One region of the Cohnella cellulosilytica genome, then DNA from elsewhere that is predicted to be linked to it. Evidence: a T-box and tRNA genes for the amino acid it is inferred to sense, from the RefSeq annotation. Region 1 holds a T-box; the other holds one or more tRNA genes.
What was found. The T-box of region 1 lies ahead of ileS (isoleucine--tRNA ligase). A T-box ahead of a tRNA ligase gene usually reads a tRNA of that ligase, here a tRNA-Ile.

Region 1 (15,436 bases):
GCGCGAAGCGATGAGAAAGCTGAACGATCGCGAAAAAATGATCTTGTCCATGAGGTTCTTCGAAGGCAAAACGCAAATGGAAGTCGCCGACGAAATCGGCATCTCGCAAGCCCAGGTTTCCCGTCTCGAGAAGTCGGCCATCCAACAAATGCAAAAACACGTCAAAACGTAACTTGCCACTCCAGATCAAAAGGGAGAGGAGAGCGCCTCGCATCGAGCTGCTCTCCTCTCTTTTTGTCCCTTGCTTCACTTCACTCCGCTTACCTCGTCCACCGCACTCTACCACATCCTCCACCGTACCGCATTCCGCCGTACTGCACACTCCACCGTACTGCACTCAACCGCACCACACTCCATCGCACTCCACCTCATCCTACTCCGCACAGCTCCTCCGCCATATTCCGCTGTTTTCTCCCTTATAGCCATTATCCCGTCCCTTCAGGATGCTCCCTCCTACATCTCCGCAGCTTCTCTCCCGTCCGGCACCTCCTCCGGTCCTCAGTCCAGATTTTCTTTGCTGGCCAAATCCCCTTCCATTTTCACCCATATTATGTTTGGCATATGCCCATCCTCGCTCTTATAGCCATTATCCCCCTAGCTCAGAACTAACTCAGAAAATCGTTATTGCATCATTATTGCCCCTTTATAAACTTGGCGTACTACTCAATAACCAGTCATAGAGATACTAAATAACCAGGCATAGACACAGTCAATAGCTAGGCATAGGCATACTCAATAACTAGACAGGCTGAACAAATGCGATTCAGTCGGATAACCTGTCAAACAGGAACATTAGGTATAAGGACGGAGCGGGAACTATTTAGGTATAAGTACAGAACGGGAACAAAAGGTGCAAGAAGCTAAACGACGAGTCCGGAGGTTGGTACAGAGACGAGCAAGAAATCAATGCGTCTGGATGCGGACAGAATAATAGGAGCGAGTATCGAAAGGTCTAGGATAACTTACTCGTTATTGCGAAAACGGTCAGGTGATCAGAAAACATTTTGCCGGAGATGCGTTGAAGCAACCTGAACAGAACAAAGCTTTCATGGAACAATAGAATTTTTCGGGATCGTCTGAAGACATAAATGGACGACGAGGTCGAGTGTGTAGAATGGATAACAGTGTCGCATGCAATGGCATAGACATTGAGAGAAATTAGCATGCTTCTTTCAGCAGTTTAGAATAGGTGCTTTTGTGGATGGCGGAGTGGTCGACACGGCTTATCAAATCTGGATAGGTCACTACGAGAGAAGAGACGCTCCATTGAAGCAGACGATGAAATGGGCTGGAGGATCTCTCGCGATTGTTCAACCCAAAGCAAAACTGATCCAGGTAAGACTGCAAATGCTTAGGACCAATCCCGTTAAACATATAGTTAATCCAATTGCCTGCTTGCTGGCACAGCTGTATAAGCGGGCGATAGCGATCGGGGCTGTATTCCAAAATAACGGCAGAAATAATTGTGGCTTCTGGGGCGACATAGCGTTCGATGAAATCGCGCTTGCCTCCATTGGTAATCCGATCGTGGATCAGATAGTCGTCCGGGACATGCTTGATTTTTACATGAGAGAAAAGTTCCTTGTCATCCATCGAAACGCCGGCCAGTAAAGGCTGCTTTTGAGGATGACGGAACACGGTTGGATTGTGAGGTTTACCGTAGGCGCCGCTGTTGATTCGTACGATTCCGTCGAGAAGTTCACCAGCATCGGAAGCGGACATGGCATGACGGATTTTGTGGCAGATGAGCCAAGCCGTTTTATAAGTTGTTCCCATGACTTCCGCGAGCCGGGAGGCGCTGATACCGCGCGGCCGGGCGTGAAGAAAAATAGCCTGGAACCACAATCGTAAGGGCGTTCGGCTGCCCTCCATAATGGTCCCGACGATGAGAGAAGTTTGCGAGCGACAGGAGCGGCATTCGTATAGCGGAAGCCGGCGGGAATGAATTTCGTAGCAGTGAGGATGGGCACATTTCGGACAACGAAATCCTTGGGGCCAGCGCGCTGAAAATAAGGCATCAATGCAGATTTGCTCGTCATTGAACTCGTCGCAAAATTGCTCAAAGGATAGGTTGCTTGTCAATGTCTCTCACCTCCATACAGAACATTTGTTCTTATTTAAGAATATACTATTTTTTCTATTTTTGCAAGTGGGAGATGCCCTTTTTTTATTGCGCGCACATGTGTCCATTCCTGAATGAAGGGGATAGTAGAAGGAAGTGGAGGCGTGGATCGGGGCTGATGTGGAAGGGCACGATGTAAAAACAAGCAAATATAGAAAATGGAACAGCATATAAAACGGAGCAGCATAAAAACGGAACGTCATATAAGCAAATCGTTATATAAATTAATCAGCATATAAATGGAGCGATTTATAAAACGGAGTAAAAACGGAGCAAAAACATTTAAGCGAAACTGTTCGCAAACTGAGCCGAAGGGATAATGGTCATAAGGAGAAAAATGGGTATCCGAAAGGAGCGGAGAAAATGAGTCTTTTGGACTATGCAGTAGGGATGAGAAAAGACATTCTGAGGGAAGGGGATAATGGCTATAAGGAGGAAAAAGCGGGGAGGGGGGATTTCTCAATAAGTCTCCTGAGCCGAGGGGATAAAGAGCTGTATGCGGTGTGAGGTCGCAGAATGGGAGGGACCGGTGGATAACGACGGCTGGGTAAATATCATGGTGGATAAAAGAGGGGCATCGTACATTTTTCTTAGACGGATCATATATTTAATAGCAGGGTAACAATGCCCGGTCGGACGGGGGGACGTGAACGGATGAAAATATCGGATTTTCAGACGAAGGACGTAATCAACATCGTCGACGGGAAGAAGCTGGGGCAGGTCAGCGATCTGGAGCTTGATTTGCGGCAGGGGCGCATCGATTCGATCGTGGTTCCCACCTCTACGAGGCTGTTCGGGATGTTCGGCGGGGGCAACGACGTGGTCATACCTTGGCGGAATATCGTGAAGATCGGGACCGATGTCGTGTTGGTTCGTTTGGACGACGCGAAGGTGTACCGGCTGGAGGATGGGGATGCGCACTCGGGAAGGTAGGAAGGGATGCGCACTCAGGCAGATAGGATGAGGATGCGCGCTTGGGAAGACGGGACGGGGATGCGCCAAGGAGGCTGGGGCGAGGATGCGCACTCGGGAAGATCGCGTGCCGGAGGGCGCGCTTTCTTCCGCTTGCGACGCGGCTATGGTACACTTGGAGTCGGAGGTGCGATAGTTGGAGCCTTATGTATTGCGCGAGGAGAAGGAGGCGGATCGTCCTTCTTCGCTGTTCATACTGCAGTCCTGGTGCGGAACGGACGGATTGACCGCCGGATTTACGACGAGACACGCGGGGAATGTCGCCTTGCACGTAGGCGACGAGCCGGATCACGTCGTCTCGAACCGGGAAGCGGTGACCGGCCTTCTGGGATGGGAATTCGCGGCTTTCACTTGCGCGGAGCAGGTGCATGGGAGCGACGTGCGCGTCGTCGCGGCGAAGGATGCCGGGCGGGGACGCGCAAGCCGGGAGACGGCTTTCGCCGACACGGACGCGATGATTACGAACGAGCCGGACGTTTTGCTTGCGATGTTTTACGCCGATTGCGTCCCGCTTTATTTTTATGATCCGGTGACGGGGTCGTTAGGACTGGCCCACGCGGGCTGGAAGGGGACCGTGGCCGAAATTGCGGTCAAAACGGTGGAAAAGATGCGCGAGGTTTACGGAGCGCTGCCGGAAAATATGCGGGCGGCGATTGGGCCGTCGATCGGCGGCTGCTGCTACGAGGTGGATGAATCCGTGCTTAGGCATGTGCGGCCGTTGGCGAATTTGTCGACGGAAGAAGTCGTCAAACCGAACGAATTTGGCGATCGGGCGCAGCTAAACTTGAAACATTTGAACCGACAACTTATGATAAAAGCAGGAATTATGCCGAGCCGCATCGAAATGTCTTCATGGTGTACAAGCTGCCGTACGGATTTGTTGTTTTCCCACCGGAAGGAACGGGGAGCGACGGGCCGGATGATGAGCTGGTTGGGCAAGAAATCGAGGTGATCGTTTCGTGGCATTGGAAAGCCGACTGCGAGACGTGGAGAACCGGCTGGAGCTGGCTTGCTCAAGGAGCGGCAGGCGCCGCGAGGATGTGCGGATTATCGCGGTCACCAAATACGTGTCGACCGCCGCGGCGGAAGCCGTCGTGCGGCAAGGTGTGACTCATATCGGAGAAAACCGCTGGCCCGACGCGAAGGCAAAATGGGAGGCGCTCCAGGGGCAAGCCGTTTTTCATTACATAGGTTCCCTGCAGACGAACAAAGCGAAAGACGTGGTCGGAAAGTTCGCTTACATTCATTCGCTGGATCGCGAATCGCTTGCCGAGGCGATCCAGAAGCGGGCGCAAGCGCTGGAGCTGTCCGTTCCTTGTCTGCTGCAGGTGAATGTTTCCGGAGAGCAGTCCAAGCACGGACTCGAGCCGGAGGCGGTCCGCCCTTTTCTGGAGAAGTTGAGGAAGTTCGACCGGATCAAGCCGATCGGCCTGATGACGATGGCTCCTCACTATAGCGATCCCGAGGAGACGAGGCCGGTGTTCCGGGCGCTGAAACAGCTTAAGGAAGAATTGAACGCATCTTCCGTATCGGACGAGCCGTTAACGGAGCTGTCGATGGGCATGTCCAACGATTTCGAAGTGGCCGTGGAGGAAGGCGCGACTTGGGTGCGCTTGGGAACGGTGCTCGTCGGGAAAGAAGAATTCAAGGAGGGATAGGAATGGGCGTTATGAATCGGTTCCTTAATTATTTGGGGCTGCAGGAAGAGCAGGAGCTGGAAGAAGCGGACCGCGAGCGTCTGGCCGATAACGAGGAACAAGAAATTGAAACTCCCGCGTTCGAAACGCGTAAACATTCAAGTAAGAACAACGTCGTGAGCATTCACTCCCAGAAGGCCGCTCGCGTCGTTCTCACGGAACCGCGTTCCTACGACGAAGCGCAGGAAATCGCCGATCACCTGAAGTCTCGCCGTTCGGTTGTCATCAACCTGCAGCGCGTCAGAAGAGACCAGGCGATCCGGATCGTCGATTTTCTGAGCGGCACCGTATACGCCCTGGGCGGCCACATCTCCAAACTGGGATCGGACATTTTCCTCTGCACGCCGGATTCGGTGGAAGTGTCGGGAACGATTACGGAAATGCTGTCCGAGGAATCCGCCGACTATCCCAAAATGAGGTGACACCAGGTTGGAGCAAATAGAATATTACATTAGCATTCTGTACCGCATCTACTCTTACATGATCATCATTTACGTGCTCATGTCTTGGCTTCCGGCGGTGAGGGAGAGCTTTGTCGGCGAGCTTCTCGGCAAATTGGTGGAACCGTATCTAAAGCCTTTCCGGAGGCTGATTCCCCCGATCGGCGGCATGCTGGATATCTCCCCGATCATTGCTTACTTCGCGCTCGGTTTCGTCGCGCAAGGCTTGATCGCCGTGCTGAGATTTCTGTTCGGAGCGTAGCCGTCCATGTCGGATAACCGTATTTACGAGCATTTTCATCCGGATGAAAAAGCATTCGTGGATCGCGCCTGGGAGTGGGTCGAAAGAGCCGCCGAACGTCACGAGACGAAGCGGACGGACTTTCTCGATCCGCGTCAGGCGCATATTTTGTTTACGCTGGCGAACCGAGAGCCGGACGCCCAGGTTCGGCTGGACGGGGGAAGCCCTTTAGCCGAGAGGAAGCGGGCGCTGATCGCCCCCGATTACCGTCAACTGGACGGCGAGGATATGGGGATCGCGGTGCTGGATATCGCTTCCGACGATCGCAAAATTTCCGAGCTGGATCACGGGGATTATTTGGGCGCATTGCTCGGTCTGGGCATCAAACGGGACAAAATCGGCGATCTTCACGTCAGCGATACGGGCTGCCATGCCTTGATCGCGGAAGAGATCGGAGATTTTCTCGTCGGGCATATGAAGCAGGCCCACCGGGTGGACGTGAGCGTGTCCGTGCGGCCGCTCTCCGAGTTGCGCGAAATCGCGGTCGAGCTCGAAGAGCAGGTGCTGTCCGTCGCTTCGATGCGGCTTGATGGAATCGCGAGCGACGTTTTTCGGCTGAGCCGGACGAAGATTATGGCTCCGATCAAGGCGGGAAGATGCCGCGTGAGCTGGAAGCCGGTGGAGGATCCCTCGCATCCGCTCAAAGCTGGAGACGTCGTATCGATGAAGGGTTTCGGCCGATTTAAGGTGATCGACGTGGAAGGCGTGTCGAAAAGCGGCAGAATCCGGGTGCGCATCGGGAAATTTGTGTAGCAGCGCAGAAGGAATTTTTCAGCTTTCGTCGAATTGATGTTGTGAACAGGTTGCTTGGAAATCAGGACCGAGGAGGTGCACCGATGCCACTGACCCCATTGGATATTCATAACAAAGAATTCGCCCGCCGCCTTCGCGGTTACGACGAAGATCAGGTCAACGAGTTTCTCGATCAGATTATCAAGGATTACGAAGCGATGATCCGCGAGAACAAGGAATTGCAAAATATGGTCGCCGCTTCTCAAGATAAGTTGGGACATTTCTCCAACATTGAGGAGACGCTGAGCAAAACGATCATCGTTGCGCAGGAAGCGGCGGACGAGTTGAAGAACAACGCCAAGAAGGAAGCCCATCTGATCGTGAAGGAAGCGGAGAAGAACGCCGATCGCATCATTAACGACGCGTTGGCCAAATCCCGCAAAATCGCGCTGGAAGTCGAAGAGCTGAAGAAGCAGGCGACGATCTATCGCGCGAGGTTCCGGGCGTTGATCGAATCGCAGATGGAACTGCTGTCCCAGGACGGCTGGGATTCGCTCGAAGGACGCGAGCCTCGGGGAATCGAAGCCTAAACGGTTTGACAAAAGCTTCTCGGGAAAGTATAACAAGGATATACGATTTATCGCAGCAATGTCGAAGACGGGAACGAGTACGCGCAACACCCGAGCTCAGAGAGTTGGCGGCCGGTGCGAGCCAACGCGAGGGATGCGCCGAATATCCTCCCCGAGATGCCTGCCTAAAGCCGCGCCTGCCATGTTTGACGCAGCGGCGGTCAGTAAGCGAGGCCGGAAAGTCCGCCGTTACCGGATGCTGAGTTGCCGCCGCTGCGGATTTTGCGCAAGCGAGCGGAACAAGGGTGGTACCGCGAGTTCGACTCGTCCCTTTTTTGGGGCGGGTCTTTTTGTTTTTGCCGCAGCAGCAATGAAGCAATCGAAAGGATGAACTCTCATGCAAAGAGTCGACGTCAAGGAGAAAGCCAGAGCCCGTGAACGGCGCGTTCTGGAGCAGTGGAAAAAGGAGGATACGTTCCGCCGCTCGATCGATAATCGGGAGGGGAAGCCGAACTTCGTCTTTTACGAAGGCCCGCCTACGGCGAACGGCAAGCCGCATATCGGTCATGTGCTCGGACGGGTTATTAAGGACTTCGTCAGCCGCTATAAAACGATGGCGGGCTACCGCGTTATCCGCAAAGCCGGCTGGGACACGCACGGCTTGCCGGTCGAGCTGGGCGTGGAGAAGCAGCTCGGCATCTCCGGCAAGCAGGAGATCGAGAAGTACGGCGTGGAGCCGTTCATCATCAAGTGCAAGGAGAGCGTGTTCGAATACGAGCGCCAATGGCGCGAGCTGACCGAGGCGATCGCGTATTGGACCGATCTGGACGATCCGTATATCACGCTCGACAACAACTATATCCAGAGCGTATGGCACATTTTGGCCACGATTCATGATAAAGGGCTGCTGTACCGCGGCCATCGCGTCAGCCCGTACTGTCCGTGCTGTCAGACGACGCTCAGCTCGCACGAGGTCGCCCAGGGCTACGAGGACGTCAAGGATTTGACGGCGACGGCGAAGTTCAAGCTGCAGGAGAACGGCGATTACGTGCTCGCCTGGACGACGACGCCTTGGACGCTGCCGGCGAACGTGGCGCTGGCCGTGCACCCGGAGCTCGACTACGTGCGGGCGAAGATGAACGGCGAAGTGTACGTCGTGGCCGCGGCGCTCGCCGACAAGGTGTTGAAGGGCGAATACGAGACGCTGGGTACGATGAAGGGGAGAGAGCTCGTCGGATTGACGTACGAGCCGTTGTTTCCTTACGTTAAGGTCAACAACGCTTATCGCATCATCGACGCCGAATACGTCTCCGACGCAAGCGGTACGGGCATCGTCCACATTGCGCCGGCGCACGGCGAGGACGATTACCGGGTAGCCCGCCAGCACGGCATTCCGATGCTGATGGTCGTCAACAACGAGGGCAAATATATCGCGGAAGTGACGGATTTGGCCGGCCGCTTCGTCAAAGACTGCGACGTCGACATCGTCAAGATGCTGTCGGAGCGCGGGCTGCTGTTCCACAAGGAAAGGATGGAGCACAGCTATCCGTTCTGCTGGCGCTGCAAAACGCCGCTGCTCTATTACGCGACGGAGAGCTGGTTCATCAAGACGACCGCGGTCAAGGATCAACTGATCGAGAACAACAAGCAGATTCAGTGGTATCCGGAGCACCTGAGAGACGGCCGCTTCGGCAAGTTTCTGGAAGACCTGGTCGACTGGAACATTAGCCGGAACCGTTACTGGGGTACCCCGCTTAACGTGTGGACGTGCGAAAGCTGCGGCAAGGAGAAAGCGCCGCACAGCATTGCCGAGCTTCGCGCACTGGCGATCGAAGACGTGCCGGAGACGATTGAGCTGCACAAGCCGTATGTGGACGACATTCATCTGCGCTGCGAATGCGGCGGCAGGATGAACCGCGCGTCCGAGGTGATCGACGTCTGGTTCGACAGCGGCTCGATGCCGTTCGCGCAATATTTTCACCCCTACGGGGACGAGGAGAAGTTCCGGGAGCAGTATCCGGCGGACTTCATCTGCGAAGGGATCGACCAGACGCGCGGCTGGTTTTTCAGCTTGCTGGCGGTATCGACGCTATACAACGGCCAGGTGCCGTACAAGTCGGTGATCTCGACCGGGCACGTGCTCGACGAGAACGGCCAGAAGATGAGCAAGTCCAAGGGCAACGTCATCGATCCTTGGGAAATCATCGACGAATTCGGCACGGACGCGTTCCGTTGGTCGCTGCTGGCGGACAGCGCGCCGTGGAACAGCAAGAGATTTTCCAGGAGCATCGTGGGCGAAGCGAAGTCCAAGGTTGTGGATACGCTCGTGAACACGCACGCTTTCTACGCGCTGTATGCTTCCATCGACGGCTACAAGCCTGCGGAGCACGCGAAGGTCAAGCTGGACAACAAGCTGGACCGCTGGATTCTTTCGAGGCTGAACACGCTGATCGCGGAAGTCGTGGAAGATTTGGATGCCAACGACTTCCTCAACCCGGCGAAGGCGATCGAGACGTTCGTCGACGAGCTGTCGAACTGGTACGTGCGGCGCTCTCGCGACCGGTTCTGGGGCAGCGGCTTGACCGAGACGAAGCTGGCGGCGTACCAGACGCTGGGCGAGGTGCTGCTGACGCTGTCCAAGCTGATCGCGCCGTATACGCCGTTCGTAGCCGAGGATATTTACGGCAATCTGGGCGGAAAAGGCAGCGTGCATCTGGCCGACTATCCGCAGGCGGATACGGCGGCGATCGACGCGGAGCTGGAGCGGGAGATGGGCGCGGTGAGAGCTATCGTGGAGCTGGCTCGGAACGTCCGCAACGAGACGGGCCTGAAGACGCGTCAGCCGCTGTCCGAGCTGCTCGTGTCGCTGAGCGAAAGCTTCGACCTGGCGGGCTACGAGGAGATCGTGCAGGACGAGATCAATGTCAAGCGGATTACGATCGTCAGCGACGACGGAGGCTTCGTCAACTTTAATCTGAAGCTGAATCTGAAGGTCGCGGGCAAGAAATACGGCAAAAACGTCGGGCCGATCCAGGCGGCGTTCAAGACGATGTCGAGCGACGTGACGCGCGGCGTGGTCCAAGCGGGCAAGTACGAGTTCGTATCGCCCGACGGCGAGACGCTGACCGTCGACCTGGAGGAAATTCTCGTGGAGAAGGAAGCGAAGACGGGCTTTGCTTCCGCGTCCGCCGGCGGCTTGACGGTGGCGCTTAATACGGAGATCACGCCGGAGCTGGAGCAGGAGGGCTGGGTGCGCGAGGTGATCCGCGCCGTGCAGGATACGCGCAAGAAGCTCGACTTGCCGATCGAGCAGCGCGTCGATCTGGTGCTCGACGTCGACGCGGAGCTGGAAGCGGCGCTGCGCGCGTTCGACGAGGTGCTGAGGGAGAACGTGCTGGTGAACGCCGTTTCTTTCGGGAAAACGGACGCGACCGAAGAGGTGCAGGCCGGAGAGAAAACGATCGGCATAGCGATCGCTTCGCAAGCATAAACGTTCCCAATGTAAGCTAAACATAATAAGGAAACCGATAAGACGAGCTTCAGGGCTCCGGGGCGCAGCGAGTGCGCCCGGAGCCGGGCTCGTTTTGCTTTCTCCCTTCACGGGTAATGCAGACAATAAAGGATGCAAGGGAGGCGTGAAATCTTGACGAACCATTCGAAGAACGAGGGAAAACCGAATTCGATCCAAGTTAAGCTGACCTCCGGGAATCCGAGCGGACAGGCAAACGGCCAATCGGATGAGTCGGCGAACGCGTACCCGAACGATCCGGCGTACGTACGTCCGAGCGAGCAAGCGGACAATCGGCCGAACGCGCACCCGAATGATCAGCCGAACGCGCACCCGAACGCGCAGTCCAAGGAGCCGGCGAACGCGAACCCGGACGAGCCGGCGGAGCGGCTGGCCGAGGAAACGAAGGATTTGAGGGGGACGCTGCTCTTCCTGTCCCACAAGCTGGAAAGACTGTCCGTCGATATGGAGAAAGCCCAGCTCAAGGAGTACGTCAATCTGATGCAGCGCCCCTGGCAGCTGATCTTCAGAAATTTTCTCGCAGGCACCGCCCGCGGCGTCGGCATCGCTCTGGGCTTTACGTTTTTCGCCGCGACGATCGTTTATTTGCTGCAGGTTCTCGGGGCGCTGAATTTGCCGATCGTGGGCGATTATATCGCGGACATTGTGCGAATCGTTCAGCGGCAGCTTGAGATTAACCCGTATTGAGGCCGGGCCTGCCGCCGAACGCGCTCAGAACGAACCGGGCCGCTCGTCCGGCTCGAGCAGGTGTTCGCCTTCGTTGTCGTCGATGTACCGGTGGTAGGCGTGATTGCGCACGATCGAGACGTGATTGCCGGTAATGTCGGTGGCGACGAAGCTTTCGTAAGATTCGACGAATCCGTCGTTCTCGTCGGCTTCGATTTCCATGTGGTTATAATCTTCCACGTTGTTGTCTTCGGCCATCGCCGGCGTGTTGGAGGTTCCCCACGATTCGACGATCTGCCAGGCGTCTTCTCCGTCGAAGCCGTTCCGGTCCTCTCTGTCGTCCAGGCTGGTGCGGCCGAACGGAGGAGCGAGGAACGGCTCCTCGGCCGGACGGTCGTCGGAGGGCTCCTGACGGGGTTCATGCTCGATGCAGTAGATGGCCGTCGGCAGCGCTTCGAGCCTGGCCGCCGGAATAAACTGGCCGCACGCGGCACAACGTCCGTATTCCCCCGTATCCATCCGTTCCAGCGCGGCGTCCACGCGCTCCAGCCGGAACGCTTCCTTTTCCAGCAGGGCCAAGTCTTTGCTCCGTTCGAACATCTCCGTGCCCGCATCGGCCGGATGATTGTCGATCCCGGTGAGCTCGCCGGTCGAGTCGCGATACGAGGAGGCAAGGCCGAAATGGCCGTTATCGTTCACGCGCCGCTCAAGCTCGCATCTTTCCTGTATCAGCCTGCGCTTTAATGTTTGGAATGTTTCCTGGTCCAGTTGCTTCGACAAGATCATCCACTCCCTTTGACGAAATGCGTTCGAATGGTCCGATCGGGATTAGTTTTCTCGGATGGGTGCCGTTTTACGTGCTGCGGCGGTTCGGACTTGTCTGGACGTTTTGTCGATTTTTACTTGCTCTCGTGGACTCTCCTCGTCGGGGTATGATAAAATCAACAGGCAGGAGAATGAGACGAAGGGCGGAATACAGGAATGCGACGTCGGATTTGGCCGATATGGGTTTATTACGGAATCGCGGTTATCGTTTTTCTTATCGATTATGCGAGCAAGAAGGTCATCAGCCGCACGGTCGAACTGGATACGGAAAGAATTCCCGTGCTGGGAGATTTTTTCATGATCACCCATATTCGCAACAGGGGCGCGGCTTTCGGGATGCTGCAGGAGCAGCGGCTGTTTTTTATCGTGATCACGATTGTCGTCGTTGGCGGGATACTCTGGTATCTGCACCGTTCCTACCGCACGGGCACTAAATTGCTGCTGGCCGCTTTGGCCACGATACTGGGAGGCGCCGTCGGCAACTTCCTCGATCGCGCGCTGTACGGCGAAGTCGTCGATTTCTTGCAGTTCAATTTCGGATCGTATACGTTCCCGATTTTCAATCTCGCGGACACGGCAATATGCGTAGGCGTCGGTATGGTTATTTTGGACGCGCTGCTGACTATGAAACAGGAGAATAAAACGAATGGCAATGGAGAGCAATCCCAAGAGCAGTCCCCTGAGCAATCTTCCGGACAGCAGTCTGTCTGAAGGCGATTACGATTTCGAGTGGACGATTAAGGACGGACAGGCAGGCGAGCGTGCGGACAAGCATATCGCGCTAACGTTGACGGAGCAGGAGCAGTCGTTCTCTCGCTCGCAAATTCAAGAATGGATTCGTTCCGGCGCGGCGACGGTGAACGGAAGCGAGGTCAAGTCCAACGCCAAGCTGGCCGTGGGAGACGTCATCCGCATCGCGCTTCCCGAGCCCGAGCCGGTCGAGGCCTATCCCGAAAATATACCGCTGGACATCGCGTACGAGGACAGCGACGTCATCGTGATCAACAAGCCGCGGGGCATGGTCGTTCATCCGGCGGCCGGACACCCGAACGGTACGGTCGTGAACGCGCTGCTGCATCATTGCAAGGATTTGTCCGGCATCAACGGCGTGATGAGGCCGGGCATCGTGCATCGGATCGACAAGGATACGTCCGGTCTGCTTATGGTGGCGAAGAACGATCTGGCGCATGCGTCGCTGGCCGAACAGTTGAAGGAGCACAGCGTAACGCGCAAATATCGCGCGCTGGTGCACGGCGTGATGCAGCACGACAAAGGAACGGTGGACGCGCCGATCGGCCGGGCCAACCACGATCGCAAGCTGTATGTCGTTACGGATAAAAACAGCAAACATGCCGTCACCCATTTCTCGGTGGACGAGCGTTTCGACGAGTATACGCTGCTCGAGCTGAGGCTGGAGACGGGGCGGACGCACCAAATTCGGGTACATATGAAGTATATCGGCTACCCGCTTGTCGGCGATCCGGTGTACGGAGGCAAGAGCGGCCGGACGCTCGGCATGTCGGGCCAGGCGCTGCATGCGGAAGTGCTGGGCTTCCAGCATCCGAGAACGGGAGAGTACATGGAATTTTCCGCTCCGCTTCCGGAGGATATGGAGCATTCGCTCGGCATCTTAAGGACGAGATAGCTTCGCGGGGCGTTGCGATTTTCCGCTTTTGGAGCGAGCGCTGCGATAACTGCAAATGATCGGCGCAAAAATCCATGGCGGCCCAACCGCGTATCGTTCATAGTGTCTAAGTAAAGAGGCTAACGAACGATGCAGGGAGTGGCGGCAATGAGCGCAGAACAATATCAATCGACTTTTATTCAAGAGCAATTCGCGGACCGGATCGGCGGCTCCGGCTACGGCAAAGACACGAACATCTATAAATTCGAGAAAATCAAGCGGGCGAAAGTCGCTGCCAAGAAAGCGCACCCCGATGTGGAATTGATCGACATGGGCGTCGGCGAGCCGGACGAAATGGCGGACGCGGGCATCGTCGCCAAGCTGGCGGAGGAGGCGGCCAAGCCGGAAAACCGCGGGTACGCGGACAATGGCATCGCCGAGTTCAAGCAGGCGGCGGCGAAGTATTTGCAGGAAGTGTTTTCCGTGGACGGCATCGATCCGGAGACGGAAGTGCTGCACACGATCGGAGCCAAGCCAGCTCTCGCGATGCTGCCGACGGTGTTCATCAACCCGGGCGACGTGACGATCATGACCGTTCCGGGATATCCGGTTATGGGCACGCACACGAAATATTTGGGCGGGGAAGTTTTTAACGTCCAGCTGACGAAGGAAAACAACTTTTTGCCGGATCTGGATGCGATACCGGAAGCGATCGCCCGGCGCGCCAAGCTGCTGTATTTGAACTATCCGAACAATCCGACGGGCGCGGCGGCTACGATCGAATTTTTCGAGAAGGTTATCGCATGGGCGAAAAAGTTCGGCGTTATCGTCGTTCACGATGCGCCGTACGCCGCCCTGACCTATGACGGAGCGAAGCCGTTCAGCTTCCTGTCGGTGCCGGGCGCGAAAGACGTCGGCGTGGAATTGCACTCCTTGTCCAAGTCGTACAACATGACCGGCTGGCGGATCGGCTTTATCGCCGGCAATCCGCTGATCGTCAAAGCGTTCGGAGACGTGAAGGACAACAACGATTCCGGCCAGTTCATCGCCATACAGAAGGCGGCCGCTTACGGCTTGGCCAATCCGCAAATTACCGAGGCGATCTCGGCCAAATATTCCCGCCGTCACGACTTGCTCGTCGCGGCGCTGAACGAAATCGGCTTTCGCGCCGAGAAGCCGAAGGGCTCCTTCTTCCTGTATGTCGAAGCGCCCAAAGGCATCGTCGGCGGCCAGCGGTTCGAGTCCGCGGAGGATTTCTCGCAATATTTGATCCGCGAGAATCTGATCTCTACCGTGCCATGGGACGACGCCGGCAAATTCGTCCGTTTCTCCGTCACCTTCATCGCGCAGGGCGAGGCGGAAGAAGCCCGCGTCATCAACGAAATCAAGCGCCGTCTGACGGACGTTCAATTCGAATTTTAATGTTCGGATTTCCTTGACACTTCATGTCGAACATGGGATAATCATTGTTAATGAAACGGGTACCTTTAATTCAGTCCAGAGAGACTGGCAAGGTGGCGCAGAGTTGACAATATCCGACCGGTCGTGCGACCGTACATGCTCCTCTTCGGCTTGGGCCGAGGCAGAGGGAGATGTATCGGTGACGCCTGCCTGTCGATATGCTCGTCTGACTGAATCCTCCTTGCGATCGCGCAGGGAGGTTTTTTTGTGCAAATCTCGCATGAAGGAGGGATCGTTTTGTCGGACTCGCGTGTCATTATGGATGAATCCGCCATTCGGCGGGCGCTTACCCGGATTGCTCACGAGATGGTCGAGAAGAATAAGGGCATTCAAGGCTGCGTGCTGATCGGAATAAGAACGCGAGGCGTCTATCTGGCGCATCGCATCGCCGAGCGGATTCTTGAGATCGAGGGTCAGCCCGTTCCGGTCGGTGATCTGGACATTACCCGCTACCGCGACGATCGTCCCTCGGCGGCGAGGGCGAGCGCGGCAGGGCCG
Region 2 (15,436 bases), on a different contig from region 1:
GTGTAAAAACAGGTTCATTAGACAGAGTCGATAGGTACTCTGGACAATTTCCCATCCTTTAAACGTATGAAATTTCAAAAACTCTTTTTGGTCACGATCAAGCCGGAAATTCTGCTCAAGATACGACTTCACCGCAAGCAGAAACCCTCCGCTCCCGCAACAAGGGTCGGCAACCGTTCTTCCCGGTTGGGGTATGACGCATTTCACCATTGTATTAATGAGCGCGCGTGGAGTGAAGTATTGCCCGGCCCCACTTTTGGTATCTTCCGCTATTTTTTGCAAAAGTCCTTCATAAATATCACCCTTGACATCGCTCGACATGGACGACCAGTTTTCAGCGTCCACCATGCTTATGATTTTGGCAAGCTGCGCGGGATTTGAAACTTTGTTCTGGGATCCTGTGTAAATCTGTTGCAATGTACCAGACTGCCGTGCGAGCGTCTCTAGGACATATTGATAATGCCGAAAAAGCTCATCACCGCTTTTTGTTTTCAATGTATCCCATCCACAGTCTTGAGGAATGCCGATCTTGCGGTTGTAAGGCGGTTTCGAATACTCGTCCGCCATTTTGATAAACAAAAGATAGGTTAACTGTTCAAGATAGTCGCTTTTGCCAATGCCATCGTCCCGAAGAGCGTTTGCCATTGACCATATCTTTTGACCAATATTTGAATCTGCCATTTACTTTTTTTCCTCCGGTTCATTACGCCACAAGCGCATAGTTCATTTCGTTGAGTATACTTTCGTATTCGTTGCCGAAAAGCTGATAAAACCGACCCAGACCGCCCTTGCTGTCAAACGGCGTGAAATCAAGGTCATCTGCCGTAATTTGCATGGACGTAGCAATATGATCTCGGACCATTCGCAACCATTCCGTTTGCTCTTCTGTGAACTGTCCATGCCCCTTGTTTTTATTCCAAATCCAGGACTGGAACCGGACATTCACATCAGAGGAAAATAAGCTGAGCTCTGATGTCTGCCCCAACTCGAACCGAATGAGCGAGATGATATCCGCAAGCTGGTTCACGACATTCTTTTCCTTTACCTTGTCCGAGTGGCGAGTTGCATATGCCGTCCACAGTTTTTCGGTGGTCAGATAGTACGGCGCTTTTTGAAGTGTGTCGTAAAGTTCTTTGACCATCTTGAGCGTCAAAGGACGGTGTTTGTAACTCTGGCTGTAGATGATCTCCAGAGCTTCAATACTGCTTCTATTGTCTTCAATGAACTGTGAAAAGATATCGATGACTTTCCCGGCTTTTTCGGCGCGTTCAGAATCCCAGCCGCTGAATGTTATTTGGTCGATATTGACGTTGTCTACTACCTGATCATGACTCTTACGGACATTTTCAATGTGATTCCGAATCTTAGAATTATGGAAAGGCACCGAAGCGGCAGTGGCCATCTGTCCGCTTGTTTTAGCGAACTGTTCGTCCGTAGCATCTTCGTTTTCGAAGAGATTATATTTTTTACGTGCGATCTGCGACACAACATCCTCATCAAAAGCATTAAGTAGAGTTTCAGCGATCGCTTTAGGTGAAATGGTGCTTTCGTGAAAGGGAACGGTAATGCCTCCATCTATCTGCGTCCCTAGAGTGATGCCTTCTTCATCACACAAAGATATGAATTTTTGCTTCTCGGATTCCGTCATTACTTTATCTAGCTTTATCAACCGACTGGCAAGGGATGTCAGTGTATCTTCATCACGTGCTCCCATAGCCACGCTCATCATCAAGTCTTTTAGCGATACTGTTGGTTTTCTCTCCAATTGGCGAGAGGCTGTTTTCTGCGATTTGGTAACCCCTACAGCATCCACAATAACGTAACCAAGCTTCCTTTGCGTCGCGGATGGCGAAACACGACGCAGATTCTCGTAATCAAGCGTCCGTGTTGCTCGCCCAAGCATTTGCTCAAAGTAGTTTTTACTACGCACGTCCCGCATGAAAATTAAACACTCAATCGGCTTCACGTCAGTACCTGTTGCTATCATGTCAACCGTAACAGCGATTCTTGGATAAAAGTCGTTACGGAAAGCATTCAATACACTTTTCGGGTCTTCTGTAGCGGCATAGGTAATTTTTTTACAAAACTCGTTGCCCTCACCGAATTCCTCGCGAATGATATTGATGATGTCCTCAGCGTGACTGTCCGTCTTTGCGAATACAAGTGTTTTTGGGATTTCCTGACGCGTAGGGAACATCTCCGTAAGCACTGTGCTTTTAAACGACCGGATAATGCTGCGTATTTGCGACGGATTGACAACATCCTTGTCCAATTGCGATGGTCTGTAATTCAAATCTTCGTCAAGCTGTTCCCAACGTTTCTTACGTGAAAGACGATCTCTCTTTTCAACCGTTTGACGAAGAATAATGCCACCATTATTACCAATTTGAGTTTCAATCAAATATGTTCCTTCGCGACCAACGTTGACATCGTCCAGGACCGCCTGCTCGTGCGTATACTCGCTGACAATGTTTTGCTTGAAAAAGCCGAACGTTCTCTGATCCGGCGTTGCCGTAAGACCAACGAGGAATGCATCAAAATAATCAAGTACCTGCTGCCATACGTTGTATATGGAGCGATGGCACTCGTCAATGATGATAATGTCAAAAAACTCAGGAGGGTACTTGGGATTATAAGTGACCTCCCGTGGACGACTCGTAATTGTCTGTTCATTCAAAGATGTTTCCTCTGCGGACTCATCTATCTCCTCACCGCGCAAAATGGAGTACATCCGTTGAATGGTACTGATGCAGACTTTCGTGTCATTTGGAATGTAGGATGAATTCAACCGGCGTACATTGTAAAGTTCGGAAAACAATCTGCCATCGTCTGATGGTTTATAACTGAGAAATTCTCCTTCTGCTTGTTCTCCAAGATTTTTGGTGTCCACTAAAAAAAGAATACGCTTCGCTTTTGCGTGCTTCAGCAAGCGATAACACGAAGTAATCGCCGTGTAGGTCTTTCCTGCGCCTGTTGCCATTTGAATGAGCGCACGCGGCCTATTATCAGAGAATGACCTCTCGAGATTCAAGATCGCATTAACCTGACAATCACGGAATCCTTGTGTATCAAAGAGCGGAAAGGTTTTCATTCGGTTGCGCAAAGTCTCCGTATCCTTGCTCCATTCGAGCAAGGTTTCCGGACGATGGAAAGAAAACACCGACCTTGAACGAGCCTTGTCATCATGGAGATCACAAAAATTCGTCAATATGCCCGTAGACTCATAGATAAACCGAATATCGGGAATTGTCGACATATACTTCAATCCGCTTTTGGCGTACCTTATTGATTGTTCAGCAGCGGTTGCAAGAGAAACACCTTTATCCTCAGCTTTTGCTTCCACTACACCGACCGGGCTGCCATCGACAAACAGCAAATAATCGACAGGGCCGCTGTTAGTAGGAAACTCTCGAACAGCAATGCCGACAGCTGCTAAGCGGTTGAATTCCTTCATGTCCTGCAGTACATAACCGGATTCGGTTAGCATCTTATCGATGTTCAAGCGAGCCTTTGTCTCAGGAGTCACAGGTGTCCCTCCATATTCTGATAGAAAAAAACTATCGGAAGTTAAACTGCAAAAAAATATGCCTTAGCAAGCCCTCTTTCTTGCTAAAACTCTTTCAACAGCAGGGGTTCCGCTCATTTTTCCATAACAAGTTGTTTCGACACAAAAACCGCAATCCCTGCCGGAACATGTATTCCAATAGAAAGCACAGATAGACATACAAACTTTCATTCTGTGAGCTCTGCTATCTTTTCAAGCGATCCATCAAAACCTGCAATAATCAGGAGAACATCAGTAAGGCTCGCTGCCGCTGCCTTTGCACTCTCCGAACAGAAGCGTATCGTCTTCCGACCGACACAACAGGGGGAAGCTGTTCTTCTTCACGAGATCGCGGCCATTCTTGCTTGCAGCAGCATTTAGAGCCAAGCTGTCTACATGCGCTTCCGTTATCGATATCATGAGAACCCCCACAAATACAAGTATTTTACAAAGTTAATATTCTGCGCTAAAACGAAAAACACCTTCTTCGCTGTCGTGAAGAAGGTGTTCCGCTTGTTAATCTTTATACGGATCGAACTCATCCGCCCCCGCCATACACACGCCGATAGGCTTCAGTACATGCAACACGTCAATCGTCTCCGAGTGCGCGTCCAGCACCTCCTGCAGTTTGCGGTAGACGAACGGACTTTCATCCGTTCCGGCTCCGCGCAGCTCGACGCCGTAATTGCGGACGGCTTGCAGCATTTGCTCGGGAGCGATTTGTCCGCCGGTGCGGGTGCGGGTTTTCCAGTTCATCTTGCCGGCGGCTTGCGTTCGGCTCATGATCCGACCGGCTCCGTGAACGGTGCTGTAGAACGAGTCGCGGTTCTCGTCCGTATCCTTGCCCCGCACGATGACTGAAATATCGCCCATGCTGCCGCCGATGAACCCGACTTGCCCCGGGGCCGAAGGCGTTGCGCCTTTGCGGACGACGATCGTATCCTTGCCCCCGTGCGACTCCAACCACGCATAGTTGTGATGGTTATGCACTTCGAAATCCGCCGCAGCGCCGATCATCGACAGCACCTGTGCGATGACGTAGTCCCGCCCGGCATACGCATAGCGGCCCGCGAGTTTCATTGCACGGAAATACATATCGCCTAGCTCGCTGTCCAGATCGAGCAGCACAGGCGGCTGATCCATCTTCTCGCCAGGCGCATTCGCCAGAAAATCGCCGCCGCCAAGTTGATGAACCCGCTGGCTGTCTTGTGGCCGAAGCCCCGACTGCCAAAATGGTTCCCCACCCACAGCCGTCCGGTTCCCGCCTCTTCGAACAGGTCGACAAAGTGATTTCCGCTGCCGACCGTTCCGAGCTGATCGCGGGCCAACGCCTTCAGCTTGTCATGCTCCTGACGCCCGACCGCAGCATAGACGCTCCAGTCCTCCGGATCGTCGAACAACTCATGGTCAACCTTCTCGCTGTTCACACGTCCCACGCCAAAAGAAACTTTACGCGCAATTTGATCCATAATCGCGGACAGCCGCGTCTGAATGTCCGCCGCCATCACGTTCGTTCGCACCGCTTTGTTGCCGCACGCAATGTCGTAACCGACGCCCGAAGGCGAAATTTGTCCATCGTATGCCACTACGCCGCCAATCGGTTGGCTGTAGCCTTTGTGGTGATCGGCCATCAGCAGCGTCTGCACCACATTCCCGTGCTCTGCGCACGTTATGGCTTGAGACAGCGCGCCCGGGTCGGGTTTGCCCCAGACGCGCACGCCGTTTATTGCTTGGTATGCCATTGTTATCTCTGCCTTTCTTACAATCTGGGGTCAATCTCTTTTTCCTTGGCGACCTCAAACAGCAAATTCGCCGCGATTTGCTTGTAGGGTTCATTGTCCGGCGTGATGTCGTTCAGCTTCACCGCCAGCATTTGCCCGCCCAACCGATGCTCGTTCAGGGAAGTACGTAGTTTGGAAGCCGTATTTTTTTGCTTCATCAGCTTGCCGTACTTGTGCGGGAACTTATAGTCATACCCGTAAATAATCGACAAATAGCCGGGATTGCGCACCTTCAGGTAGGGCGCCACGCCTCTTTTCTCCTGCTCCGGCTTAATGACGATGCCCTCCATCCCGTTCTCCACCGTTAGCCTGGAGAAGAAGCGCTCCGCTCTCTCGTAAGCGTCCGATTCCTGCAGATCGAGCGCCAAATATTCATCATCCGTCAGAAAACGATACATATCCGACGTCCTGCCCTCTGGCATTCGTTCTTCGCCGTCCGCTAGCACTTCTTTCAGGATTGCGAAAGGTTTGTAGGCAAGCTCCGCTTCCCCAGCGTACAGTTCCAGTTGGCGCTTGTACACGCGATAGGCTTCGTCGTGCTGATCAAGCGAAACGCTCGCTTCGCGAATCTCCCGCACATATTTATAGTTCTGGTACAGATGAGCCCCGTATTTGTCGCCAAGCGCCGCCTTGGACAGATGATGCTGGTCTTTCTCGAATCCGCTGGCCTCGACGTCCTGAGCAAGCTTGCCGAATGCTTCCTCGAACCCGTGCTGCCGTAAAAAATGAAGCTCTGTCTCCAGCGCCTTGCCGATTGGCCGGAACTGTCTCTCAATGAGCCCGTCTCCAAGCGCTTTCCAAGGCAGTAGTTCTCCATCGAGCAGGAGCAGCTCGATTTCCCGCTCCGCCATATATGTTCCGAACCGTTGATGCAGTTGTTCGTAGACGGGCGTCATATCAACGGCTTGCACTTTATAGCCGTTGCGGCTAACCGCGTAACACTGAGCGATCTCCCGATGCAAGTATACGTTGCACCGCGACCCCATGTACTTCGGCTGCAGCACCACTTCGGTTACGCCGCGATCCGCGAAGTAATCGAGCCCCATGCGCAGCGACTCCAACTCTCCCGCAACCGTGTCTTTATCCGCCGGAGACATCGTCCCCGAAATAAAGTTGATCCGGTTCCGCGAGCAGTAATGCAGCCTGCGGACCGCCTCGTCATCAAGCTCCTGCAGAGACACTTTCTTCTCTTCACGGAACAGGATCGGCAATTCCTCTTGCACGGCCAACGTTTGCGACTTGTGACTTTTGAAAAATGGCCTGGATGAAATACGCACAGAAGTCAGCACGTTGCCGTGCGCGCTCCCTGTGTCGAGATGGATTTTGTTTTTGATCCGAAACGCCTGCTTGGCCGCAACATGCCCGAACAGATGGTAAGGATGATTGCCGACAGCCTCTTGCCGCAGAAAACCAAGCTGCTCCTCAAAGGAAGCTTCGCGATCAAGCCTAAAGTTGCGTTGGTGGCGGGCCGAATTTACATCCAGTTTGCCAATGTACTTATTGCGGCAAGGCGCATGCGTAACATAGAAGGAAGGTCCGTTAATGCCAATCAAGCGATAGAATGGCTTTGACTGTTCGACCAACTGCGCGAACTTCTCGAACAGTGCCGGATCGCTCTCCAGCACCTGCGTCGAATCAAAATACGTCCGCAGCAGTTCCGGATCTGCTCCGGCAATTTCACCCTTCACATACTTGTAGACGAAGTTCTCATGATTGCCGAGTACAAACAGAAAATGCTCCCGGTGCTCATACAAAAACTCGACGATTTCACGCGTCTGCTTCCCCTTGTCGATCCAGTCTCCGACCAGAACGATTTTCGTATCCCGCACTCTATCGGTCGCGTACAGTTTCCCTTCATTCATCCGGTAACCGTAGTCGCGGAGCAATCCCTGAAGCTCGCGGACGCATTCGTGTACGTCGCCAACCACAATGTAGTCTTGTCCTTGCGGAAGCACAGCAGCCAAGTAATCGCCCCAATTTTCTACCGTCACCCGATAATCCGGATTTGCCGTTCTATCCGCCGGAGAGTAGAAATTCTTGGCCCGTACCTTATGAATTTTGCCGTATCCCTCGCGGGACAACACGGGCAGAACATCCTTCCGCAGCCTGTTCAGATGGCCAGAGATCAATTTCTTCGACCGCTCCGAAGCATAATAATCATCACGCTGGCGGTAATCGAACAGAATAACCTCCACATTGTAGTTGTTCTCCTGCGCGATTTCGCGTACCTTACTGCGGAAATCTTCCGCAAGTCCGATCGTGTCCACGACAACAAATTCGGCATTAAGCGGAAAAGAAGTCACAAGCTTCAGTCTCTCAAACAACAGTTGAAACGTATGCGAGCTCGCCTCCAGCATCACCTGATCGTACTTATCGTAATCATAGCCCAGCAGCTCTTGGCGGATGCCGTCCGAAGACAAATATTGCACGTTCGTGCGCAGTCCCCGCGATGAATCCGCAAGCCGAAGCTGCGGGATCAACACTTCCTTGGCAAAAGTCGATTTGCCGCATTCCGTTGCCCCAACGAGCATGAACACGGTGTGTACTCGCGTTACAATCTCCATTCGCTATTCCTCCTTCCCCCGAACGATTACGCCTTGCGTCGTATGAATACCGTCAACGCAATCGCCTATAGTCACAAACTCATAAGTCACGCTAATCCCACGAACCATGTCCGCGAACCATTGCTGGAACGCCTCCTGACCCATCTCCCATTTGTGATCTTCATGCCGGAATCCGTCCAGTTCATAGTAACGGTTGAAGTCGGCATTCGGCGTCGTCACGATTAACCGGTCGAAATCCACCTGACTACAAATCTGACGAATAAGCGCCGCTGCGGCATCCGTATCCATATGTTCAATGACTTCCGTCAAAATCACGTCGACCTTTTCCTCGTTGTAGAACTCCAGAAAATGATCGAGCGAACGGAAAGTCGCGATATTATCAATCTGCCTCGCTGCCGCTTTTCTCGCAACAACCCCGAGCAGTTCCTCGTTGACATCAACCGCGTAATACGTACTTTCGATTTTGCCGGCGAACGGAATCGCGTAAAATCCTTCCCCGCACCCGACATCCACAATCGGCTTATTGAACGGAAGCACGCCAGAGATAAAATGGCGCCGCTGCATCGCCGTACCGCCATACTCAAGCGCTATCTCGTAACGGCTCGTTTGCTCGATGTCCGCCTTGTACTTTTTATACCTTTCCCGGGTAGACAGGAAGTTTCTCGCGAACAGGCTTCGGATGTAGAACGGCGCGTCGATTACATTCAAACTCCGGATGTATTTGTCGAGAATAGCGTCCGAAATATCGATGTGCTCGTCGCCGAACATCGATAGAAACAGGCATAGCACACTCACGACATGCAGCAGATGGTACAAGCTTTTCTGCGTAGTGACCGTCAGAGAATAGCTCTTGTGCGCCTGATGCTCCAAAGCAAATGTATACTCTTTCATATGCTTTTCGAAAAAATCGATATAACGAACCCGTTCGACATGCACCATATTGATGAAAAAAGAATGCTCGTACCCCGACTCGTCCCGATCGTCCTGTACCTTGAACGGCGCGGAGAAAAACTCATTGATCGCATTCAACGGGAACAGCGGCGTGTTGTAGCGGGAGACGTTCAAATATTCGAAACTCTCGTCTTCACGCTGTTTATAGGAAATATCATTATCCGCATCCTTGAAGTAAACATTAAAGGTAGCATCGTCCGAGTACCAACCGTACGCCATCCCTTGACGGACGGGACGAAGCTGCATGCCGGTACCCGGATTTTTCTTGATCAGAAACGTAAACTTCGGATTCGCGGACCTTACCTGTACAATAGCCAACGGAATCTTCCTCTCGCAAAATCGTCTGCACGGAGATCACGATCCCCATACTTCCTGCAAAGCCGACCGAAACAAGGCGTCCAGACGGCCGTCCAGCCTGCCATCCGTAGACTTCATCTCGGCGGCTCTTTTCTCCAGTTCCTGAAGCCGCTCCTCCAAATAATCGTTGATTGGGTTCAGCCTCGGCTCATAGTCCAGTTCCTCGCCCGACTTCTTCCGGACAAGCAACCGCTGCACGGTCTGCCAAAACGCACCATCCTTTGGAACGAGGCGTTCAACCAGAACGTCGAACTCCATCGGAGGCATTTCACCGTACCTCTCAATCCACTCACAAGCAAGGACAGGGCGCAGCACATAAAAATACTTCTTGATCCGAACCTGATCTCCCTGCAAGTACATCCGATAGTTGCCTCGTGCCATATTTAAGTAGTGGTACATGCAAGACTTGGGCGAAAAGGTCAGCGGAGAGCTCTCACGTAGTTGATCCGTCACGCTATACTTCTCGGCATACCTGATCGGCGATTGCAGCCACTCGAGCAGCGGCGGGTTCGATTTGCGATACAGGTTCAACGCTTTGCGCAAATCCCAACCGCTGATATCAAGCTTGTCGCTGATCGGGCGCTCGATGACATCCCGTTTATCGAAGATGGACAAATACCATTCCGGCTGCCGGATATAAATGAACCGTACATCGTAATCGCTGTCCTGCGACGGGAACCCCCAAGCTCGGCTGCCCGATTCGCAGGCGTACAGGATATGGACCTGCTCCTCGCTCTCCAGGCGGTCCAACTGTTCGGTTATGACTTCTTGCATAGCTTTCATTACACGCCTCACCCCTATGTAGAACAAACAGCTCTTATACACGCTAACGATAGCTGCAAAATCCCCTTCCCCACCCTCACCCATTCCAGCAAATCAGCACGCGGTCGTCACATTACGCGATACACATTACTTCCATGCTCAGGCGCATTCTTGTTACATTACTGGGCTCGTCGGTCATTGCTTTAGACATGGCCCCGCGTCTAATCAAGGAGGTCCAACTTATCCGTTGGCGGATTGTGCTCGCCTTTGCTGTACTGGGTTACCTTCGCAGCTACTCCTCGATTAAATCTGTTTGCCAATTGGACTCCTGGATGCGGAAATCAAACTCCCGATAGGTTTTGGACAGCTCATCTACCTGGGCTTGAATCCGAGCCACATCCACCGTGCGTTGGAATTTCACTTCAGAACGACTGAATCTGTCCTGCTTAATGGAGGCGTGCTCAAGCAAATCGCTTAAAAGCTTCCGATGCTGCATCAACTGATCCCGCTCGGCCAACGCATCCGAAATGCTCCACGCGTTATTAAACGGCGTCAACGCATTCGTTTTATTGATTTTTCGAATCCATGCCGTCTGTTCGTTCAGCGTCTGTTCCAGTTCGGCAATGAGCACGTTAGGATCCTCCGCCGGCGCTTCGCCTTCCTGAACCTTTACAACTCTTTCCAGTCTTTGCCTCAACTGCGCGATTTTCTTTTGGGCGTCCGCTCTGCGAACGAGCGCTTCTGCCAATTTCATTTCTTTTTCCCCTCTCGTATAGGTGCTTTGTGATTCTATCTTCGCTTATTACAAGTGAATTGAACATGGCGGAAGTATGACGACGGAGAAATTTTATCCCAATGCCGCAGTCGAAACTGTAACAGGGGATACGCGGTAAGGCGTCTTCGTAAAACGGTTCGATACAGCCGAAGCCACAATCGCCTCCGGTTTCACTCTGGCCGACAATCCCATCGCTTCGATTCTTCCGACCATATCCGCCACGAACGCCGACGTCCGGTTGCGTTTGGCATCCGTCCCCGCATCGATATCGATGAACAGCTGCAGCTCCGCACCATGGTACACATGCGGCAGGACGATGTCCTCCAGCAAAGCTCTTTTCGCAGCATCAAAGTACATCGCGATTTCCTGGCTGAACGTCGTCTCCAGACTGAGTTTCTCCTGCAGCGATACGATCTCCCGCGGGATGATAACCTGACGATAGCAGAACCATGCACCGCGTCCGGGACGAAGGATCACAACGGATGTGATGAACTTCGTATGACCGGCAAACACCTGGGCGTCCGTTCCGATAACCAGTTGATAAGTCGCGCGCGGATCGCTTTCCATGAAACGCTGAATGCGACTGAACACCTCGTCCAGCACTAACTCTTTCTCAGAAACGTTGCGGAATACTTTTTCGTGAATCGTAGGAAATTGTCGTCTTTTCATGAGTGTCACCTTTAACGCAAGGTTGGCTTCTTCCTTTCATTGTGGAGTTTGGCAAGGGCAGCAGGAGTCGAACCCGCATTGTCGGTTTTGGAAGCCGCTATTCTACCGTTGAAATATGCCCTCATGGCAGGGTTGGCAGGGCTCGAACCTGCGACGACCTGATTAACAGTCAGGCGCTCTACCGTCTGAGCTACAACCCTATGGTAGGGACAGCCGGAATCGAACCGGCGACCTCTCGAATATCAGTCGAGTGTTCTGCCTTCTGAACTATGTCCCTATATGGCGGTCCCAAGGAGGATTGAACTCCTGCCCTCCGCGCTGACAACGCGGCGTTCTCCCACTGAACTATGAGACCATTTGGAGGCGTGGACGGGGCTCGAACCCGCAAATCCGGACTTGAAAGGCCCGTGTGTTACACCATTTTCACCACCACGCCAAATGATGGTCGGAACGGCAGGATTCGAACCTGCGACCTCTTGCTTCCAAGGCAAGCGCTCCAGCCAAACTGAGCTACATCCCGATGGCGGATAGGAGCGGGTATTCCCCGCGATCTGTCGGCCGCCACAAGCGGCAGCCTATTTGATTCGCCCATCCATGTGAAGTTTTGGTGGGTCCAGAAGGGCTCGAACCTTCGGCCGACCGCTTAAAAGGCGGTTGCTCTGCCAACTGAGCTATGGACCCGTATACGAAAAGTGGATGCCCGGGCAGGAATCGAACCTGCGATCGATGATTCAAAGTCATCTGCCTTGCCGCTTAGCTACCGGACAATAATGGGGAGACCAACCAGACTCGAACTGGTACTTGCGGAGTCACAATCCGCCGCGTTTGCCCTTTCGCCATGGCCTCCAAAATAAAAAGCTATCTGTTCCGCCCCCTCCCCTGCCATCGGCAGAGAATGGAGAATCCGGATTTCAGATAGCTCGACTCACGTATGAGGGTACACCTTACCCGATGGGTAAAGATCATCCTGCCCGCTCTTTAGGCGGGCCGTCCCTCAGTTGTATGAATCGGCTATCCAAGACAATCGTCTCCGGCTTATGATCCTGACGCTGCCATTCCTGTGCATCCCTGTGTAGATTGTTTTTCATCACTTTCACCTCGCTTTCGTTCGACCGCAGTACGGCCGTTATTTTCACTACGATATGTACTTTGCAGGGGACTAAAAAAGACCCCTGTCGCCTGAGATCCTTCCCTACAGCGAATTTAGCCATAGAAAAAGACCGCTTAGCTTCAGCAGTCTTTACAAGAACGCTTATGTAAGATCAATACGAACGGCGTCAGGCTGTGGAAAACAACCGACGAACCGAAACGGATCTGCGTCTGTAAAGAATGCCCGTATGAGATTGGATGTAGAAGTCATGCGAATCGTTTCTCTCTTGCTGTTCGCTCTTAATCGGATAATCGCTGCAAGCTATTTCATTTTTCCAATCGTATCGATTCATCTCATGCATGCTCCTGTACTCCTTTCTCAAGCTGAATGTATTGCTGGTAATCCTAACATCTCACGTTTAACCATGTCAACCATAAATTTCAATTCCAATCACGGAGGAAAAGGTTTTGGAAAGGCTTTGCACGCTGCCCTCACAACTCGTATGAAGGAAGCAGATTGGATTCGAACCAATTTTACGCCACCGAAGTATCCCTTCCAGGCGCCTCTGCGATTGCGTGAATCCGATCACCTTGCGGCCTCGTCTTCACAACCTGATTATCGCCGGTAGAGTAGCCCGCGAACAGGGCGAAAGTATGGCGATAGATAAAAATTTTTCCATTTCCCCCAGCTTACGAGCTTGATACAATTAACAGCATAACGTAACTTGATACAGGCTGGAGGAACGCAAGTGGCTCGGGAAAGCTTCGATAAAGAGATCCAATTCCTTCGTATGCTGGCGCTAGCCGGCGGCGCATACAGCAGGCAGCAGTTCGCCGATCGTCTGGGCATCTCCGTCCATACCTATGACAAAACGCTCAGGTATCTCAAGGACATGCTCGGTACCCTTCAACAGGGACTCCCACAGGAACAAGGAATCGAGCTATCCGAAGGATTCCGTTACAACTATTACGAGTCCGCCGATCCGCTGCTTCTTTTCCTGTTCCGCGCCAAGTCGCTGAAGGAAACGGAAAGCGTCCGGCTTACTTTGCTATTGACCGCGCTTCAGTCTCAAGAACTGACAGCCAAAAACTTGCAGGATATGTGCAGTGAGCAGATGCCGATCGACTTTCCTATCCCTGACGAAAAAACGGTTCGCGGCGATCTGAAATATTTGGAGGAAGTCGGGGTCATCGTCCGTTTGGGTGGGGGACGCCCTTACCGGTACAAAGCTGCCAATGACTTGATTGACCAGCTTTCTAACGACGAGTTGCTGGATCTTTTCGATTATGTCGACGTTATTTCCAACATACAGGTCCCGTCCGTTCAAGGCTACCTGCTCCGGGCCACCTTGAAGAAAGCGCTACTGAAGCGGGGCTTTGATGCGGACGCAGCGGAAACTCATCGCTATGTAATTCAATATAACTTCATTGCTTGCAGCCACTATAAGATACAGGTATAATGAAATTATTAATTTATGTGGGCCTAGTCATGCGACAGATGGACCCTTACGAGCGCACAAGTAAGAGCACAATTCAGCAACGGCTGAGTTGTGCTTTTTTATTGTTTCGCATGCTGTTGCTGGCATGACACTTTGTTAGGGGGCTTATCATGATGGAAAAAACACTACTCACCGTAGACGAAGCAAGAAGTATTCTGAGGGTCGGACGAAACGTGATGTATGATTTGACGAAGAACGGGTTGCCTCATATCAAGGTTGGGAAACAGATTCGTATCCCTCGAGAAGCCTTGTACAATTGGATTAAATCGCAGACAACGTTATCATAGCTGCCTTTGAACTATTTCACTTGTTTGAAGGCTTGAAATAATGTTTTTTGAGACATTGATTATATCTTCGTTTTCTTGAAAGTGACCTTTAAAATTATTCCTAAATACTGATTTGATACAGTTTGATAGAAGTATGTAGTCCAATCTCTTTAAATTCCTAATAATAAATATCGATATTTTCCTGACTTCTCCATCGTACTCATCGTCAGGACAATCCATGGCTAATAATCGCATTGGATCCCATAAATCAATTTGTTGTTTGACTGTCAGTATTATAGGTGCGGGATCAAAATCTAAGGAATTCAGAAACTGTTTTTCCTTTGTTATATTTCTCTTCACTCTATAAAATAAAATATCAACTCTGATCTTCCTTATTAATCTCGCTAGCATTGTATAAGCTCCCAAACAAGACATCGTGATTTCAATCAAATCTTGATCTTCATAATCTATATCCAACTAACACATCCATCGCCCAACTCGGAGGGACCCCCATGCTTCTTAAGAGCTTCCCTCTTTCTATCTCGGCAACAACGACTGGCTTGTCCGTATTATCAATGATATACACTTCATCCGCAATCGACAGTGCTTGACCTAGGCTTTGAAGGGACTGACCGTACCGCCAGCGAATGTCCTTCTCTGAAATCCAGTGGCCTCCTTGCTCGACCCTCGAAGCTACACGGTCAATATGCATCTGCACATCCTGGAGGCCGATATAATAAAGCACGAGCAAATAGCTCCGTTCCTTTGCCATCTGCATGTGCCGAAGAGCAAAGCTGCCGGATAACGTTGTCTCAATAGCGAAATTTTCATTAGCTGAAATTAGGCCACGCACTCTCTTTACTGCTTCACGCCCGGCAGTAAGATCAGTACTTCTTGGATTCTCAGGGCATAGCTCCTTCGCAATCCTATCGGGATCGATAACCGTGCCCACAACATCGCCCATTTGACGACTGAGTGTACTCTTACCCGCTCCATTCGTACCGGCAAACACAGTCATCGTTGGTTGCTTATTACTCATGCAATGCCTGTTCAGTCCGATTTCCTGATTCATCGAACTGAATTTCATACTTCCGGCCTTCAGCCGTCTCTCTGATCCTTTTGGCGTTCCGGATATAGTAAATAGATGCCCCCGCCTGTTTTGCTTCAAGTCTTGCTTGG

Region 2: it encodes a tRNA-Ile, which carries the amino acid that the T-box ahead of ileS (isoleucine--tRNA ligase) is inferred to sense. The anticodon was not compared.

Annotation. Positions count from the first base shown of each region.
Region 1 covers NZ_JBHMDN010000079.1:145,776-161,211, reverse strand. The annotation lists gene sigG (RNA polymerase sporulation sigma factor SigG) at 1-172, shown strand, start outside; gene ACFFT4_RS33980 (transposase) at 1,159-2,082, opposite strand; gene ACFFT4_RS33975 (YlmC/YmxH family sporulation protein) at 2,777-3,055, shown strand; gene pgeF (peptidoglycan editing factor PgeF) at 3,231-4,046, shown strand; gene ACFFT4_RS33965 (YggS family pyridoxal phosphate-dependent enzyme) at 4,054-4,752, shown strand; gene ACFFT4_RS33960 (cell division protein SepF) at 4,755-5,213, shown strand; gene ACFFT4_RS33955 (YggT family protein) at 5,221-5,493, shown strand; gene ACFFT4_RS33950 (YlmH family RNA-binding protein) at 5,500-6,285, shown strand; gene ACFFT4_RS33945 (DivIVA domain-containing protein) at 6,369-6,854, shown strand; T-box leader at 6,910-7,168, shown strand; gene ileS (isoleucine--tRNA ligase) at 7,231-10,323, shown strand; gene ACFFT4_RS33935 (DUF5665 domain-containing protein) at 10,786-11,049, shown strand; gene ACFFT4_RS33930 (TraR/DksA C4-type zinc finger protein) at 11,074-11,814, opposite strand; gene lspA (signal peptidase II) at 12,010-12,564, shown strand; gene ACFFT4_RS33920 (RluA family pseudouridine synthase) at 12,506-13,498, shown strand; gene ACFFT4_RS33915 (LL-diaminopimelate aminotransferase) at 13,646-14,899, shown strand; gene pyrR (bifunctional pyr operon transcriptional regulator/uracil phosphoribosyltransferase PyrR) at 15,176-15,436, shown strand, end outside.
Region 2 covers NZ_JBHMDN010000007.1:263,759-279,194, forward strand. The annotation lists gene ACFFT4_RS04210 (class I SAM-dependent DNA methyltransferase) at 1-681, opposite strand, end outside; gene ACFFT4_RS04215 (type I restriction endonuclease subunit R) at 704-3,526, opposite strand; gene ACFFT4_RS04220 (hypothetical protein) at 3,797-3,964, opposite strand; partial or broken gene ACFFT4_RS04225 (RtcB family protein) at 4,061-5,286, opposite strand; gene ACFFT4_RS04230 (metallophosphoesterase) at 5,304-7,889, opposite strand; gene ACFFT4_RS04235 (methyltransferase domain-containing protein) at 7,893-9,158, opposite strand; gene ACFFT4_RS04240 (nucleotidyltransferase domain-containing protein) at 9,195-9,980, opposite strand; gene ACFFT4_RS04245 (DIP1984 family protein) at 10,252-10,713, opposite strand; gene ACFFT4_RS04250 (ribonuclease H-like YkuK family protein) at 10,807-11,403, opposite strand; tRNA gene ACFFT4_RS04255 (tRNA-Trp) at 11,453-11,526, opposite strand; tRNA gene ACFFT4_RS04260 (tRNA-Asn) at 11,528-11,603, opposite strand; tRNA gene ACFFT4_RS04265 (tRNA-Ile) at 11,605-11,680, opposite strand; tRNA gene ACFFT4_RS04270 (tRNA-Asp) at 11,684-11,758, opposite strand; tRNA gene ACFFT4_RS04275 (tRNA-Glu) at 11,762-11,839, opposite strand; tRNA gene ACFFT4_RS04280 (tRNA-Pro) at 11,846-11,923, opposite strand; tRNA gene ACFFT4_RS04285 (tRNA-Lys) at 12,009-12,084, opposite strand; tRNA gene ACFFT4_RS04290 (tRNA-Gln) at 12,097-12,170, opposite strand; tRNA gene ACFFT4_RS04295 (tRNA-His) at 12,175-12,249, opposite strand; partial or broken gene ACFFT4_RS04300 (WYL domain-containing protein) at 13,242-13,913, shown strand; gene ACFFT4_RS04305 (helix-turn-helix domain-containing protein) at 14,105-14,278, shown strand; gene ACFFT4_RS04310 (hypothetical protein) at 14,273-14,668, opposite strand; gene ACFFT4_RS04315 (ATPase) at 14,718-15,344, opposite strand; gene ACFFT4_RS04320 (hypothetical protein) at 15,289-15,436, opposite strand, start outside.